3 regions of the Kosakonia oryzendophytica genome follow, and region 3 is predicted to be linked to each of the others. Evidence: riboswitches for the same ligand, from Rfam matches in the RefSeq annotation. Region 3 holds a riboswitch; each other region holds the start of a gene.

Region 1 (5,565 bases), 520 kb from region 3:
TTTAACGCCAGTGCGACGCCCGGTTTTAACTGGTTGAGCTGGTTAAGCAGCGTGGCAATGGAAAGCCCGGAAGTGCAGCGCATCGGTTCGTCATTGAAGCGTATTTGCATCTTGCCCTCCGCAAACCGGACAATTGCTGGCGCGATGTAGTGCCAGGGTTCGCCAGAGATTGGTTCGGGCATCAAACAGGCGCAGTTCGCCGCTGGTGGTGTGCATGCCGCTCAACAATTTGACGGTTTCCAGTGCCTGCATTGCACCCATGATCCCCACAACCGGACCCACAATCCCTGCCGTGCGGCAGTTGCGTTCCGGTTCGCTTTCGTCCGGCCACAGGCAGCGATAGCAACCATGCTGCCAGGGCGGTGTCAGTACCATGAGCTGGCCGCCAAAACCGACAGCGCTGGCAGTAACCAGCGGGGTTTCCAGCGCGACGCAAGCTGCGTTAACGGCCTGTCGTGTGATCATATTGTCACTGCAATCCAGCACTACATCTGCCTGAGCAACTTGCTGGTGCAGCGCCTCGCCGTGTAAGCGTTGTTGCAGGGGAATCAGCGCAATATCGGGGTTGAGTTGCTGCAACCGCTGTGCGGTAACCAGGGTTTTTGGCTGATTGATATCGTCGGTGGTAAAGAGGATCTGCCGCTGAAGGTTGCTCAGATGCACAGCATCGTCATCCGCCAGCACCAGCGTGCCGATACCTGCACCGGCAAGGTACACCGCTGCAGGGGCGCCGAGGCCGCCAAGGCCGACAACCAGCACCCGGCTGGCAAGCAGCTTTTGCTGGCCGACAATGGCAATATCTTCCAGCAGGATCTGGCGGCTGTAGCGCATAAAATCGCGATCATTCATCGCCCACCCCCGCAAGTGTCAGCAACTGTTCCGTGGCCTGCCGCCAGTCTGCGGCCTGGGTGATGGCGCTGACCACCGCTATGCTGCCGACGCCTGTCGCCAGCACATCTGCTGCGCGCGAAAGGCTGATCCCGCCAATGGCGACCGTAGGGTAATCTCCCAGTCGCGCAACATGGCGCGCCAGTTGTTCCAGCCCTTGTGGCGCGGAGGGCATCTGCTTGGTCTGCGTCGGGAAAACATGGCCGAGTGCGATATACGAAGGGCGTGCCGCCAGCGCGATATCCATCTCCATATCGTCATGCGTGGAGACGCCCAGGCGCAGACCCGCCGCGCGAATGGCGCTTAGGTCGGCGGTTTCCAGGTCTTCCTGGCCAAGATGTACGCCGTACGCCTGGTGTTTTATGGCCAGCCGCCAGTAGTCATTGATAAATAACCGCGCGTTGTAACGGCGTCCCAGTGCGATGGCGGCAGCGACATCGTCTTCGACCTCAGGGTCGCGTTTGTCTTTGATACGCAGTTGCAGGGTGCGCACGCCCGCTTCCAGCAAGCGGGCGATCCACTCAACGCTGTCGACAACCGGGTAGAGCCCGAGGCGAAACGGTACCGGAGGAAAGGCGGGTTGGTACATCAGGCTTCCTCCTTTTTCAGGTAGATTTCCCCGCCGCGGGCGCGGAAGTCGTTCGACTTATCATGCATCCCGACTTCGATGGCCTGCGCCGCCGCGTAATCGCGCACTTCCTGCGAGATTTTCATCGAGCAGAATTTCGGCCCGCACATTGAGCAGAAGTGAGCGATTTTGCCGGACTCCTGCGGTAGGGTTTCATCATGGTAAGCACGGGCGGTAAAGGGATCCAGCGCAAGATTAAACTGATCTTCCCAGCGGAACTCAAAACGGGCTTTCGACATGGCGTTATCGCGGATCTGCGCGCCAGGGTGGCCTTTTGCCAGGTCAGCAGCATGGGCGGCGATCTTGTAGGTGATCAACCCCTGTTTAACATCCTCTTTGTTTGGCAGGCCCAGGTGTTCTTTGGGTGTGACATAACAGAGCATGGCACAGCCAAACCAGCCAATCATTGCCGCGCCAATACCGGAGGTGAAGTGGTCATAACCTGGCGCGATATCGGTGGTCAGTGGTCCGAGCGTGTAGAATGGCGCTTCGTGACAATGCTCCAGTTCTTCGGTCATATTGCGGCGGATCATCTGCATCGGCACATGCCCCGGACCTTCAATCATGACCTGCACATCATACTCCCAGGCGATTTTGGTCAGTTCACCCAGCGTATGCAGTTCGGCAAACTGCGCTTCGTCGTTGGCATCCTGGATCGAACCCGGACGCAGGCCATCGCCGAGAGACAGCGAAACATCGTATGCGGCGCAGATTTCACAAATTTCCCGGAAGTGAGTGTAAAGGAAGTTTTCTTGATGATGGGAGAGGCACCACTTCGCCATAATCGACCCGCCACGCGAAACAATGCCGGTCAGGCGCTGCGCGGTCATCGGGACGTAACGCAGCAATACGCCTGCGTGGATAGTGAAATAATCCACCCCTTGTTCCGCCTGTTCGAGCAGCGTATCGCGGAATGCCTGCCAGTTTAGATCTTCGGCGATCCCGTTCACCTTCTCCAGCGCCTGGTAGATCGGTACCGTACCGATTGGCACCGGGCTGTTACGCAGGATCCATTCGCGGGTTTCGTGAATATAGCGCCCGGTAGAGAGATCCATCACCGTGTCTGCGCCCCAGCGGGTTGACCACACCAGTTTTTCTACTTCCTCTTCGATGGACGAGGTCACGGCTGAGTTACCGATGTTGGCGTTCACTTTTACCAGAAAGTTACGCCCAATGATCATCGGTTCCGACTCCGGGTGGTTGATGTTGGCTGGAATGATCGCGCGGCCAGCGGCGACTTCATCGCGCACAAACTCTGGCGTGATATTTTTCGGCAGGCGGGCGCCAAAAGCTTCACCCGGATGCTGTCTGCGCAGCACTTCGCTACGAATACGTTCGCGGCCCATATTTTCGCGAATGGCGATAAACTCCATCTCCGGCGTGATGATCCCTTTGCGGGCGTAGTGTAGCTGGGTAACACGTTGACCAGCTTTGGCGCGGCGCGGGGTCAATAGCCCGTTGAAGCGCAGCTCATCAAGGCCTTCGTCCGCCAGACGTGCATTGGTATAAGCTGAACTGCGTTCATCAAGCGTTTCACTGTCATCACGCGCGGCGATCCAGGGGGCGCGTAACTTCGCGAGACCTTGCTGCACATCGATGGCGATTGCCGGATCGCCATACGGGCCGGAGGTGTCGTAAACCGGTACTGCTTCGTTCTCTTCAAACTGAGGGTGCTCTTTTGTACCGCCAGTCAGCGTTGGGCTGAGCTGGATTTCCCGCATTGGGATACGGATATCAGGTCGTGAACCGGTGACGTAAATACGGTGTGAATTGGGGAAAGCGGTGCCTTCCAGCGTGTCGATAAAGTGTTGCGCCTGGGCGCGTTGTTCACGGCGTGTAAGTTTTGCAGACATAGCTCATTCCAGAATTAAAAGGAGATGGCTTGTCAGACGACGGATGGAGTAATGGCAACAAACCGCCCGTAAGGGTGGTTGATGTGAATGGATTACTCTTGTTCCCTTCGCAGGTCTTAACCCGATCAGGTTCCGCGGATCCCGAATTAACGGTCTCAGCCTTTTCCACTTCATCTTTCGCGCCGCTTCGCGGCATTGCGAATTCTGTAGTGGAGAGATAGGCACTCCGACAAGAAAAACCCCCGCCCTCAGACGGGGAACTGCTTTTTAAACTACGCGTTACTTTTTAAGAATTCAAGCAGGGCGCGCCATGCCGGTTTCGTCATTGGCGCTCTCTTTGAGATTGTTATCAAAGGCCAGCACAATCAGTTTGTCTTCCAGTCTGAAGCGGGCCTCCAGCGCTTCGCCGATGTCGGAAAGCGCCTGTTGGAATTCCAGACAGTTATCATCGTCAATGGCGTTTTCCAGGCTGGTATCGTAATAATTCATGATTTCGATGGTGTTGGCTTCCAGCAGTGGATAGAGCTGGTTAGCGATTAAAAGTGGACTGCTCCCTTCCATTTCGCGAATGACGCGTTCATAAATACTGAAGTGACCTGCGGAGAGGTACTCCACCAGGTTGTGACAGAAATCGTCCAGCGCTTTTTCATTAAGCTGCATGAACGATCCTTTGCCAGGCTTAATGCCAACCAGATTGTAGTAAGAAACGAGAAGTTGCTTACGTACTAGCAGCCAATGGTCGACAAGTGTGTTACTTCCTCCAACGCGCTCTGTCAGGCTTTCTAACTGGTTTAGCATAATTGGCTCCGCAATATGTAAGTGAAAAAATGCTCACCCAAATGTAATAATAATGTTAACAAAATGCCAGTGAAGCTAAGGTAGTGCACCAAATGGTACGTATTATTGACGCACGGGATCATGGCTGGTGGATCGTAAGCCATGAACAAAAATTATGGTTGCCCGGTGGAGAATTACCACATGGGCAGGCAGGAAATTTCGATCTTGTGGGGCAGAGCGCGCTTCACATCGGCGAATGGCAGGGCGAACCGGTATGGATGATCCGCCAGAATCGCCGCCAGGAAATGGGATCCGTACGGCAGGTAATTGATCAGGACGTCGGGCTGTTCCAACTGGCCGGGCGCGGTGTGCAACTGGCGGAGTTTTACCGCTCACATCAGTTCTGCGGTTACTGTGGGCACACCATGCATCCGAGCAAAACCGAGTGGGCAATGCTGTGTGATCACTGCCGCGAGCGCTACTATCCGCAAATTGCCCCCTGCATTATCGTCGCCATCCGCCGTGATGACGCTATTCTTCTGGCGCAGCATACGCGTCATCGTAACGGGATTTACACTGTGCTGGCCGGGTTTGTTGAAGTGGGCGAAACCCTGGAGCAGGCAGTGGCCCGCGAAGTGATGGAAGAGAGCGGCATTAAAGTTAAAAATTTGCGTTATGTCACTTCCCAACCATGGCCTTTTCCTCAATCACTGATGACCGCGTTTATGGCGGAATATGACAGCGGTGATATTCATATCGACCCGAAAGAGCTGTTGGATGCGGGCTGGTATCGTTATGACGATTTACCCCTGTTGCCGCCGCCGGGCACCGTTGCGCGCCGTCTGATCGAAGATACGGTGGCGATGTGCCGCGCAGAGTATGAGTAAGGCGTATATACTGGCGACCTGACGCTTAAGGAACTGACAATGACCGAACTGAAAAACGATCGTTACCTGCGCGCGCTTCAGCGCCAGCCAGTAGACATGACGCCGGTATGGATGATGCGCCAGGCGGGCCGCTATTTACCGGAATATAAAGCGACGCGCGCGCAAGCTGGCGACTTTATGTCGCTGTGTAAAAATGCGGATCTTGCTTGTGAAGTGACGCTACAACCGCTGCGTCGCTATCCGCTTGATGCGGCGATCCTCTTCTCGGACATTCTCACCGTACCGGACGCGATGGGCCTTGGGCTCTATTTCGAAGCGGGTGAAGGGCCGCGGTTTACTTCCCCCATCACCTCAAAAGCGGATGTTGAGAAACTCCCGGTGCCGGACCCGGAAAGCGAACTGGGTTATGTGATGAACGCGGTGCGCACCATCCGTCGCGAACTGAAAGGCGAGGTGCCGCTGATTGGCTTCTCGGGTAGCCCCTGGACGCTGGCGACCTACATGGTGGAAGGTGGCAGCAGCAAAGCCTTTA
Region 2 (5,565 bases), 2.6 Mb from region 3:
CTGGATATGCCGCCAGGCACCGGTGACATCCAACTGACGCTGGCGCAAAACATCCCGGTGACGGGCGCGCTGGTGGTGACCACGCCGCAGGATATCGCGCTGATTGATGCCAAAAAAGGCATCGTCATGTTTGAGAAAGTTGAGGTGCCAGTGCTGGGCATCGTGGAAAACATGAGCGTGCATATTTGCAGCCATTGCGGTCACCATGAACCGATTTTTGGCACCGGCGGCGCAGAGAAACTGGCGCAGCAATACCATACGCAGCTGTTAGGTCAGTTGCCGCTGCACATCACGTTACGTGAAGATCTCGATAAAGGCACGCCCACCGTGGTCAGCCGCCCGGACAGCGAGTTTACCGCGCTGTACCGCCAGCTTGCCGGGCGCGTTGCCGCGCAGCTTTACTGGCAGGGTGAAGTGATCCCAGGCGATATTGCTTTCCGCGCCGTGTAAAAATAGAGGCCTGATGGCGTTGAGCGCATCAGGCCTGGAGAAACAGATTGGCGTCAGGGGGTAAATCTGGCCGCCGACGATCACGGTTTCAGCACATAGTGCATCAACAAATAGTCCCCTTGCGGCGAGACGCCCTGTGCTTCGACATGCCAGCCGTGGCGCTGATAGAATTTCAGCGCCCCTTCGTTAAGCGACAAACACTTCAGCGCCCCGGTGTGGGTAAACGTTGACTGCGCATGCTTGAGCAATGCGCTACCCACGCCTCTCCCCTGAAAGTCCGGATCCACAAAAAGGTTGTGCAGGAAATTATCGTTCTCATAGACTGAGGCGAACCCCATCCGGTGCCCATCCTCTTCCGCTACCCAGATGGCTTCACCGAGGGTGACAGCGTCGAAATCTTCCAGCTGCCACGCACTGCTGTCGAGCCACGTCCAACTGCTTTTTCGGGCGCGCAAATAGAGGGTGCGTAAAAATGGCCGATCGCTTTCCTGCCAGCGGCGGATATTCACAGGTGTTCCTTACTTAGCGGTGGTAGAAGATGTCGCCATTATAGGCTTTGAGAATTTTACCGTCAGCGTCGGTAATGAGCACATAGTTACCGCCCATATAGGTCCAGTGGCTGCCGGCATCGGGTGCGGGCAGGTTACGCAACTGCCACTGTTTGATGTTGTACTCCTGGCTGCGGTACATTTCCGGTACCACATCGCCAATGTGGAATTTCGTGAAGTCAGCGACGAATTCGTTAATCTCGTACGATTGCGGCCCTGTAGCAGCGGTGGTTTGCGGTGCGGCAAACGCGGAACTGGCGGTTGCCAACAGGGCGCCCAGAAGCATCATTTTTGTTTTACGCATACTCTCTCCAGGTTGTTCTTATCCATTTCACGTAGTTGCATAAATTCGCAGGTCATCATTGCTGTTAACTTACGGCTGAGCAACAACGAAAAAATAACGCTTTGGTAAAAAGTGTAAGCAAACCCAGGAGAAAGCAGGAAAAGCGGACACCGGTTTTGGCTATCCGCTTGTAACGTTTGAGAATAATCCTGGCAAGAGATCAGTTGTCAAAGCCTTCCAGCACGATTTTACCCACCGCGCGCTGGCTTTCGAGCAGCGCATGAGCTTTACGCAGGTTTGCGGCGTTAATCGCGCCAAAGTGTTCGCCAAGGGTGGTTTTTAACACGCCCTCATCAATCAACGTTGCCACGCGGGTTAGCAACTGATGCTGGGCAATGATGTCCGCCGTGGTGAACATGGAGCGGGTAAACATAAACTCCCAGTGCAGTGAAATGCTTTTAACTTTCAGCGGCAGCGCGTCAAGGCTTTGCGGGTCGTCAATCAGCGCCAGCTTGCCTTGGGGTTGTAGCGCATTGATCAATTGCTGGTAGTGATCCTCGGTGTTTGTCAGGCTGGCGACATGGCTAACCTGTTTGATGCCAATACGCGCCAGCTCTTCCGTCAGTGGCTTGCTATGGTCAATCACATAATGCGCGCCGCGCTCCTTCACCCACTGCTGGCTGGCAGGTCGCGACGCGGTGCCAATCACCGTCAGACGTGTCAGCTTACGTGCCAGTTGTGTGAGGATAGATCCGACACCGCCTGCCGCGCCAACAATCAACAACACGTCGCCTTCGTTACCCTTTTCCTGCACGCCCAGACGATCGAACAGCAATTCCCAGGCCGTAATGGCCGTTAAGGGCAGGGCGGCGGCGGATGCGTTATCCAGTGTTTTCGGTTTCAGCGCTGCAATACGTTCATCCACTAATTGATATTCGCTATTACTGCCCGGACGGGTTAGCGCCCCGGCGTACCAGACTTCATCTCCTGGCTGAAAAAGGGTCACGGCTTCGCCCACCGCTTTCACGACGCCCACGGCGTCCCAGCCCAGTACACGTGGCGTATCGGCGTTGAAACCGGCGCGAACTTTGGTATCTACCGGGTTAACAGACACGGCCTTGACTTCAATCAGCAGGTCGTGGCCGTGGGCCTCAGGTTGTGGCAGGTCGATGTCGGTGAGGAAATCCAGGTTGCTGCCGTGCCGGGCAGCGTGGGTAATGGCGATAGCTTTCATACATACTCCGTTAACACAGGGTTTCTGTTGATACCAATAAGGGTAGACAACCCCTTAGTGATGAAAAACCCGTAAAACGGAGCAGCACTTATACGGCAAAAGAGAAAATCAGGGTGTCGGTCTTAGCGTGTTCGATCTGCTAATGAGGATAGGGCACCGGCAGATGCGCTGCTGGCCTGACCCACATCACTGATTTCTCTGCTGCAACCTGCCGCGGGCGATGCACGTATCGTTGTCGCTGGCGGGGCCTCTTCGCTGCCGCTTCACCCGCGGCAGGTTATTTAACCCGCTTGTGTTCACCTGTCCATTCCCTTAATCTGCTGACCGGGACGCACTGTCCTTTTGACTCGGGGTGCCCTTCTTTGTGAAGGCTGAGAAATACCCGTATTACCTGATCTGGATAATGCCAGCGTAGGGAAGTCAGATGCCTGCCCGGCATCCCTTCTTCACGCCGGGCAGGAGCGAATTTATGCAACCTGACCTGCTTGATCGTGCGCAAACCGCGCACGCGTTACAGCAATTCCGCCGCCGTTCTCCGCTTGTACACTGCATGACCAATGACGTTGTGCAAACCTTCACTGCCAACGTATTGTTAGCGCTGGGCGCGTCGCCTGCGATGGTGATTGAACCCGAAGAAGCGCAGCAATTCAGCGCCATTGCCGATGCGTTATTGATTAACGTCGGGACGTTAACCCGTGAACGCGCCGATGCGATGCGTGCGGCGATTGACAGCGCGCGAGCGGCGGGCACGCCCTGGACACTGGACCCCGTTGCTGTCGGTGCGCTGACGTTCCGCACGCAGTTCTGCCAACAGCTTCTCACTTTGCAACCCGCCGCCATTCGCGGTAATGCCTCGGAGATCCTTGCACTGGCCGGAATGAGTGCAGGTGGGCGCGGCGTGGACACGACCGATACCGCCAGCACGGCGCTGCCAGCGGCACAAATGCTTGCACGGCAAACCGGTGCGATTGTGGCCGTGACCGGGGAGGTGGATTACATCACGGACGGTGAGCGCACCCTGATGGTCACCGGCGGTGATGCGCTGATGACGCGCGTTGTCGGCACCGGCTGTGCCTTGTCGGCGGTGGTGGCCGCCAGTTGTGCACTGGAAGGCAATCGGCTGGTCAATGTGGCGGCAGCTTGTGCTTTTATGGCGCGAGCGGGCAGTCTGGCGGTAACGAAGAGCACAGGACCGGGGAGTTTTGTGGCTGAATTTCTCGATGCGCTGTATGCGCTGAACGGGGAGGGGCTGCAATGAAACGGATCAACGCTTTAACCATTGCCGGTACCGACCCCAGCGGTGGTGCCGGGATCCAGGCTGACCTGAAGACTTTTTCCGCGTTAGGGGCTTATGGCTGCTCGGTGATCACTGCGCTGGTAGCGCAAAACACTTGCGGGGTTCAGTCGGTCTATCGCATTGAACCGGATTTTGTCGCCGCGCAGCTCGATTCCGTGTTGAGTGATGTTCGCATTGATACCACCAAAATCGGCATGCTGGCGGAGACCGACATCGTTGAAGCGGTGGCGGAACGCCTGCAACGCTACCGGGTGCGCAATGTGGTGCTGGACACCGTTATGCTCGCCAAGAGCGGTGACCCGTTGTTATCGCCATCGGCGGTGTCGGCGCTGCGTCAGCATTTACTGCCGCAGGTTTCACTTATTACACCCAATTTACCGGAAGCCGCCGCGCTGCTGGATGCCCCGCATGCCCGGACAGAAAAAGAGATGCGTGCACAGGGGGAAGCGTTGCTGGCCTTAGGCTGCGAAGCGGTATTGATGAAAGGCGGGCATCTGGATGATGCCGAAAGCCCGGACTGGCTCTTCACCCGCGATGGCGCACAGCGCTTTACGACGCCACGCGTGGCAACGAAGAATACCCACGGTACGGGATGTACGCTCTCTGCAGCGCTGGCGGCGCTGCGCCCACGTCATAACGACTGGGCCGCGACCGTGGCGGACGCGAAAAACTGGCTCACAGCGGCGCTGGCGCAGGCGGACTCGCTGGAGGTGGGGCACGGCATCGGGCCGGTGCACCATTTCCATCAGTGGTGGTAAACGCACATACGAAACGTGCCAGCAGATTATGCTGAAAAAAAGCGTCGTCGGTGGAAAATTGCGCGTATGAGGGCCAGGATTATCTCTGCCCGGCGAAAGTCGGGTAAGGACAATCCATTTCGCCTTGCGCGAAGTTTACGGGAGCATAGCTATGACTGATATCGTGCAGCTACTTGGCAAAGACGCCGACAGCCTTCTGCAACACCGTTGTATGACCATCCCCGCCGACCAGCTCTATCTGCCAGGAAACGATTATGTTGATCGCGTGATGGTGGACAACAACCGTCCGCCTGCGGTGTTGCGTAATATGCAGACGCTTTATAATCATGGGCGTCTGGCCGGAACCGGGTATCTGTCGATTTTGCCGGTAGACCAGGGGATCGAACACTCAGCAGGCGCCTCGTTCGCGGCGAACCCGCTCTATTTCGATCCGAAAAACATCGTTGAGCTGGCGATCGAAGCGGGCTGTAACTGCGTCGCCTCCACCTACGGCGTGCTGGCTTCTGTCTCCCGTCGTTATGCACACCGTATCCCTTTCCTGGTGAAACTTAACCACAACGAAACCCTGAGCTATCCCACGGAATATGACCAGACGCTGTACGCCAGTGTGGAACAGGCGTTCAACATGGGTGCCGTGGCGGTTGGGGCGACCATCTATTTTGGTTCGCAGGAGTCTCGCCGGCAGATTGAAGAGATCTCGGCGGCGTTTGAGCGCGCCCATGAGTTGGGAATGGTCACCGTATTGTGGGCTTACCTGCGCAACTCCGCGTTCAAAAAAGAGGGCGTGGATTACCATGTGTCCGCGGACTTAACCGGTCAGGCGAACCATATTGCCGCGACCATCGGCGCGGATATCGTGAAGCAGAAAATGGCGGAAAACAATGGCGGCTATAAAGCGGTGAACTTCGGTTACACCGATGAGCGTGTCTACAGCAAGCTGACCAGTGATAACCCCATTGACCTGGTGCGTTACCAACTGGCGAACTGCTATATGG
Region 3 (5,565 bases):
CCTGCGCGCCCCGGCATCAGATCCTGAAACCACAACATACCAATCCCGGCAACAATGCCAATAAACACCGCGTTAAACAGTTGCAATACCAACAATGCCGTCTGGCTATGAAAAAACAGTAATCCCATATAGAACAGCACGCCCGCCGCGACCGCAGTCACCATCATGCGCCGCTTGCCCACGCGTTTAACCACATAACCCGCCAGGATCATCGCCGGGATCTCCAGCCCAGCCGCCGTTCCCATCAGGATCCCGGCCAGCTTGTCCGGCAGACCAAGCTCAAGGCTTATCCACAGCGGCATATCAATAATGTACATGGTATTGCAGGTCCACATCAGCGTGGAGGCGATAAACAACATGCGTACGTTTTTATCACGCCAGCCCCCTACCTGCGTTACCGCCACGTCGGCTGGCTGCGCAATACGCGTGACCGAAGGCAACCAGAAAGCAATTAACACCAGGCTAATCACAAATAGCCCGGCAGCAATGGTGAACATGGCGGTAAAGCCGTAATTTAACGCCAGCATAAACGCCAGCGGCGGGCCGATGACCCAGGCCAGGGAAAGTTGCGCACGCATGACCGAGCTGAACATCACCACTTCCTGCGCGGAACTGTCTGCGTACTCACGGGCCAGCGCAAAAAGCTGCGGCATGGCGGTATTAGCCAGTGAGGCCAGCAATACACCGCAGGTAATTAATGTCAGATAATGGCGGTTAAACGCGAAGAGCAATGCATTGCCAACCGCCATCAGGCAGCAAAAGAGGATCAATTTCCGGCGATCACCCTGGCTGTCGGAGCGCTTTGCCAGCCAGAGGCTCACCAGGATCCCGGCAATCGCATTGACGGTATAAAAGAGTCCAACCCAGAAAGGCTCCGCACCCACTTCGCGGCTTAGAAACAGGCTGAGCGTCGGTGCCTGCACAGCCCCGGCAACTCCCATCATAAATGCGACGATCATAAAAGCGACATACACACCGTTCAGGCGGCGTCCCATCGTCATCAACCAGAGCATGAGCAATTCCTTGTCAAAGGCGAAAAAAGCGTTGAAATAATAAATGAAAAAAGCCAGCAAAAAAGATTTTGCTGGCGCAGGTGATTAGCACCTAATACTCAGTCACACATGATGGCCGCGAATCAGCCTTTCCGGATCGGCGTTGTCACGTCCCACTGCATCAATTCTTCCAGCATTTTCAGGCGCAGCCTTGCGCTCTGACAGGCGAGCCAGCATGCATCCTGCGTGGCGAGAAAATAGTCCAGATAAAATCGCCGTGTGGATGATCCTTTCATAATCACCTCCTCGCTTTCATCACGGAGAATTATTGGCTTAATATAGGGATTAATAAATTGCTGAGTTTCTGTCAGGAGTTCCCCTTTTATGTCGTCCGGTCGCCTGCAACAACAGTTCATCCGTCTGTGGCAATGCTGCGATGGAAAATCCCAGGAAACAACGCTCAATGAGCTGGCGGATCTGCTCAGTTGCTCGCGGCGACACATGCGTACGCTGTTGAATACCATGCAGCAACGCGGGTGGCTAACGTGGGATGCGGAAGCCGGACGCGGCAAACGATCGCGCCTGACTTTCCTCTATACCGGCCTTGCGCTGCAACAGCAGCGCGCCGAAGACCTGCTGGAGCAGGATCGTATCGATCAGCTTGTGCAACTGGTGGGGGATAAAACCGCCGTTCGTCAGATGCTGGTCTCTCATCTCGGTCGCAGCTTCCGTAGCGGTCGACATATCCTGCGCGTGCTCTATTACCGGCCACTGCGCAACCTGCTGCCCGGAACGGCTTTGCGGCGTTCTGAAACCCACATGGCGCGGCAAATTTTCAGTGCACTGACGCGTATAAATGAGGAAAATGGGGAACTGGAAGCGGATATTGCCCACCATTGGACGTTAATATCACCTCTGCACTGGCGCTTTTATTTACGCCCCGGCATCCATTTTCATCACGGCCGTGAATTAGATATGAGCGATGTGATTGCCTCGCTCCAGCGTGCAACCGCGCTGCCGCTTTACTCCCACATTCGCGAAGTGCTCTCACCCACGCCGTGGACGCTGGATATTCATCTCACGCAACCGGATAACTGGCTCCCCTGGTTAATGGGTTACGTCCCGTCGATGATCCTGCCGCGTGAGTGGAACACGCTGGGCAATTTTGCCAGTCAGCCGATTGGCACCGGTCCTTACGCCGTCACGCGGAATACCAGCAATCAGTTAAAGATCCATGCTTTTGACGATTACTTCGGCTTTCGCGCCCTGATTGATGAGGTCAACGTCTGGGTTTTACCGGACCTGGCCGATGAACCGACCAACGGCCTGACACTGGAGGGACCGACCGACGGCGAAAAAGCCGTGGAAAGCCGCCTCGAAGAGGGCTGCTACTATCTGCTGTTCGACGCCCGTTCCAGCCGTGGCGCCAACCCTGAAGTCAGAGAATGGGTCAGCAAGATTCTCTCGCCGACCAATCTGTTGTGGCATGCCAACGAACAATACCAACGTTACTGGTTCCCGGCATATGGCCTGCTGCCACGCTGGCATCATGCGCGCCCCGGCAGTGGAGAGAAACCCGCAGGACTGGAAACCCTGACGTTGACGTTTTATCGCGAACATAATGAACACGAAGCCCTCTCCCGCACCATGAGTACCTTACTGGCGCAGCAAGGTGTGAAGCTGATCGTTCAGGAAGTGGATTACGAGGAGTGGCACCGCGGTGATGCCGACAGCGATATCTGGCTCAACAGCGCCAACTTTACCTTGCCGCTGGATTTCTCGGTGTTTGCTAACCTGTATGAGGTCCCGTTAGTACAACACTGTATTCAGCGTGACTGGCAGGCGGATGCCGCACAGTGGCGCAAAGGGGAAATGAATCTTGCCGTCTGGTCGCAGCAACTGCTGGCCAGCAAAGCCATTGTGCCGCTTATTCATCACTGGTTAATGATCCAGGGCCAGCGTTCCATGCGCGGTCTGCGTATGAACACCTTAGGCTGGTTCGATTTTAAATCCGCCTGGTTTGCGCCGCCGGATCCATAAGGCTTTCGCATTTTTTACCAAATCATTACAATAGCGGCGTTCTCAACGGGGTGCTGCGCCACAGGCGCGTGCTGAGAAAATACCCGTCGAACCTGATCCGGATAACGCCGGCGAAGGGATTTGAGGCTATTACTCAAAATCCTTTGCCACCTATTTTGAGGTGCAAAGTGTTAAAAAAATCATTGCCATTCCTGCTGCTGATCGCAGCGCCTGTTTTTGCCAAACCTGTACTGACCGTCTACACCTACGACTCATTCGCTGCCGAGTGGGGGCCGGGTCCTGCGGTCAAAAAAGCCTTTGAAGCCGACTGTAACTGTGAACTGAAATTCGTGACGCTGGAAGATGGCGTTTCGCTGCTTAACCGCCTGCGCATGGAAGGTAAAAACAGCAAAGCCGACGTGGTGCTGGGGCTGGATAATAACCTGCTGGAAGCCGCAACGCAGACAAACCTGTTCGCCAAAAGCGGCGTATCCACTGATGCGATCAGCGTCCCTGGCGGCTGGAAGAACGAAACATTTGTCCCGTTTGACTATGGCTGGTTCGCCTTTGTTTACGATAAAAATAAGCTGAAAAACCCACCGAAAAGCCTGAAAGAGCTGGTCGAAAGCGATCAAAAATGGCGCGTGATTTACGAAGATCCCCGCACCAGTACGCCTGGTCTGGGTCTGCTGTTGTGGATGCAAAAAGTCTATGGCGACAAAGCCCCGGAAGCCTGGCAGAAACTGGCGGCGAAAACGGTCACCGTCACCAAAGGCTGGAGCGAAGCCTACGGTCTGTTTTTGAAAGGGGAAAGCGACCTGGTGCTGAGCTACACCACCTCGCCGGCTTACCATCTGATCGAAGAGAAAAAAGATAACTATGCGGCGGCGAATTTCAGCGAAGGTCACTATTTGCAGGTAGAAGTTGCCGCACGCACCACCGCCAGCAAACAGCCTGAACTGGCCGGGAAGTTCCTCAAATTTATGGTTTCGCCCTCTTTCCAGAACACCATTCCCACGGGCAACTGGATGTATCCGGTGAGCAATGTCACGCTACCTGCCGGTTTTGAAACGCTGGTGAAACCACAAACCTCTCTCGAATATAGCCCGCAGGATGTCGCTGCACAGCGCGCGGGCTGGATTAATACATGGCAACGCGCCGTCAGCCGCTAATTGCAGGCTGGCTGCTCCCCGGTGTCACCGCCGCCACCCTCCTGGTGGTGGTGGCGCTGGCAGCATTTTTCGCACTCTGGCAAAACGCACCGGCGACTGAACTTATCGCTTTCCTGCGGGACAGCTACTTGTGGCATGTGGTGCGTTTTTCCTTCTGGCAGGCATTTCTCTCCGCCCTGTTTTCGGTCGTCCCGGCGATTTTCCTTGCCCGCGCGCTCTACCGACGCCGCTTTCCTGGCCGACTCGCACTGCTGCGCCTGTGCGCAATGACGCTGATCCTGCCGGTACTGGTCGCCGTGTTCGGTATCCTCAGCGTGTATGGTCGCCAGGGCTGGCTTGCCGCGCTCTGCCACACGCTTGGGCTGGAATGGACCTTCTCGCCGTATGGTTTGCAGGGCATTTTATTAGCCCATATTTTCTTTAACCTGCCGATGGCGTCGCGTTTGTTGCTGCAGTCGCTGGAACAAATCCCCGGTGAGCAGCGGCAACTGGCAGCACAACTGGGCATGCGCGGCTGGTCCTTTTTCCGCTTTGTGGAATGGCCATGGCTGCGCCGCCAGATCCCGGCGGTCGCCGCGCTGATTTTTATGCTCTGTTTCGCCAGTTTTGCCACGGTGCTGTCGCTGGGCGGTGGGCCGCAGGCGACCACCATTGAGCTGGCTATCTATCAGGCATTAAGTTTCGACTTTGATCCCTCCCGTGCCGCGATGCTGGCGCTGATCCAGATGGTCTGCTGCCTGGGCCTCGTGCTGCTTAGTCAACGCTTGAGCAAAGCGATTGCCGTCGGAAGCCATCAGATCCAGGGCTGGCGTAACCCGGAAGATCGGCTGTTTAGCCGGATAACCGATATCACCCTGATCGTCCTGGCGCTGTTGCTGCTTCTCCCTCCGTTACTGGCGGTGATTGTTGATGGCTTCAACCTGAGCTTACTCAGAGTGCTGTCTGAACCGGTACTGTGGCAGGCGGTGTGGACCTCCCTGCGCATTGCGCTGGCTGCAGGGATAGTGTGTGTTGTGCTGACCATGATGTTGCTGTGGAGCAGCCGCGAGCTACGCGCACGTGAGCGGCGGCTCGCCGGGCAAGCCATGGAGTTGAGCGGGATGCTGATTCTGGCAATGCCGGGGATCGTCCTGGCGACCGGCTTCTTTTTGCTGTTCAACAGCAGCATTGGCGTCCCCACTTCTGCTGATGGCATCGTTATCTTCACCAACGCGCTGATGGCGATCCCTTACGCCCTGAAAGTGCTGGAAAACCCAATGCGTGATGTGACAGCGCGTTATAGCGTACTATGCCAATCGCTGGGCATGCAGGGTTTACAGCGCCTGAGGGTGGTAGAACTGTCAGCGCTGAAACGCCCGCTGGCGCAGGCGCTGGCCTTTGCC

The links. A riboswitch is a leader RNA that binds a small molecule or an ion and turns the genes downstream of it on or off. The one in region 3 is predicted to bind thiamine pyrophosphate.
Region 1: another riboswitch for thiamine pyrophosphate. It lies ahead of thiC (phosphomethylpyrimidine synthase ThiC); the one in region 3 lies ahead of thiB (thiamine ABC transporter substrate binding subunit).
Region 2: another riboswitch for thiamine pyrophosphate. It lies ahead of thiM (hydroxyethylthiazole kinase); the one in region 3 lies ahead of thiB (thiamine ABC transporter substrate binding subunit).

What each region holds. Positions count from the first base shown of each region.
Region 1 covers NZ_CP115659.1:4,830,899-4,836,463, reverse strand. The annotation lists gene thiS (sulfur carrier protein ThiS) at 1-110, opposite strand, end outside; gene O9K67_RS23270 (HesA/MoeB/ThiF family protein) at 91-849, opposite strand; gene thiE (thiamine phosphate synthase) at 842-1,477, opposite strand; gene thiC (phosphomethylpyrimidine synthase ThiC) at 1,477-3,369, opposite strand; TPP riboswitch at 3,455-3,608, opposite strand; gene O9K67_RS23255 (Rsd/AlgQ family anti-sigma factor) at 3,664-4,167, opposite strand; gene nudC (NAD(+) diphosphatase) at 4,260-5,033, shown strand; gene hemE (uroporphyrinogen decarboxylase) at 5,073-5,565, shown strand, end outside.
Region 2 covers NZ_CP115659.1:1,737,849-1,743,413, forward strand. The annotation lists gene apbC (iron-sulfur cluster carrier protein ApbC) at 1-450, shown strand, start outside; gene O9K67_RS08405 (GNAT family N-acetyltransferase) at 531-959, opposite strand; gene O9K67_RS08410 (RcnB family protein) at 973-1,302, opposite strand; gene O9K67_RS08415 (zinc-binding alcohol dehydrogenase family protein) at 1,502-2,515, opposite strand; TPP riboswitch at 2,854-2,950, shown strand; gene thiM (hydroxyethylthiazole kinase) at 2,985-3,773, shown strand; gene thiD (bifunctional hydroxymethylpyrimidine kinase/phosphomethylpyrimidine kinase) at 3,770-4,570, shown strand; gene fbaB (class I fructose-bisphosphate aldolase) at 4,722-5,565, shown strand, end outside.
Region 3 covers NZ_CP115659.1:4,306,083-4,311,647, forward strand. The annotation lists gene O9K67_RS20760 (sugar efflux transporter) at 1-1,013, opposite strand, end outside; gene sgrT (glucose uptake inhibitor SgrT) at 1,136-1,288, opposite strand; gene sgrR (HTH-type transcriptional regulator SgrR) at 1,377-3,032, shown strand; TPP riboswitch at 3,069-3,169, shown strand; gene thiB (thiamine ABC transporter substrate binding subunit) at 3,200-4,183, shown strand; gene thiP (thiamine/thiamine pyrophosphate ABC transporter permease ThiP) at 4,159-5,565, shown strand, end outside.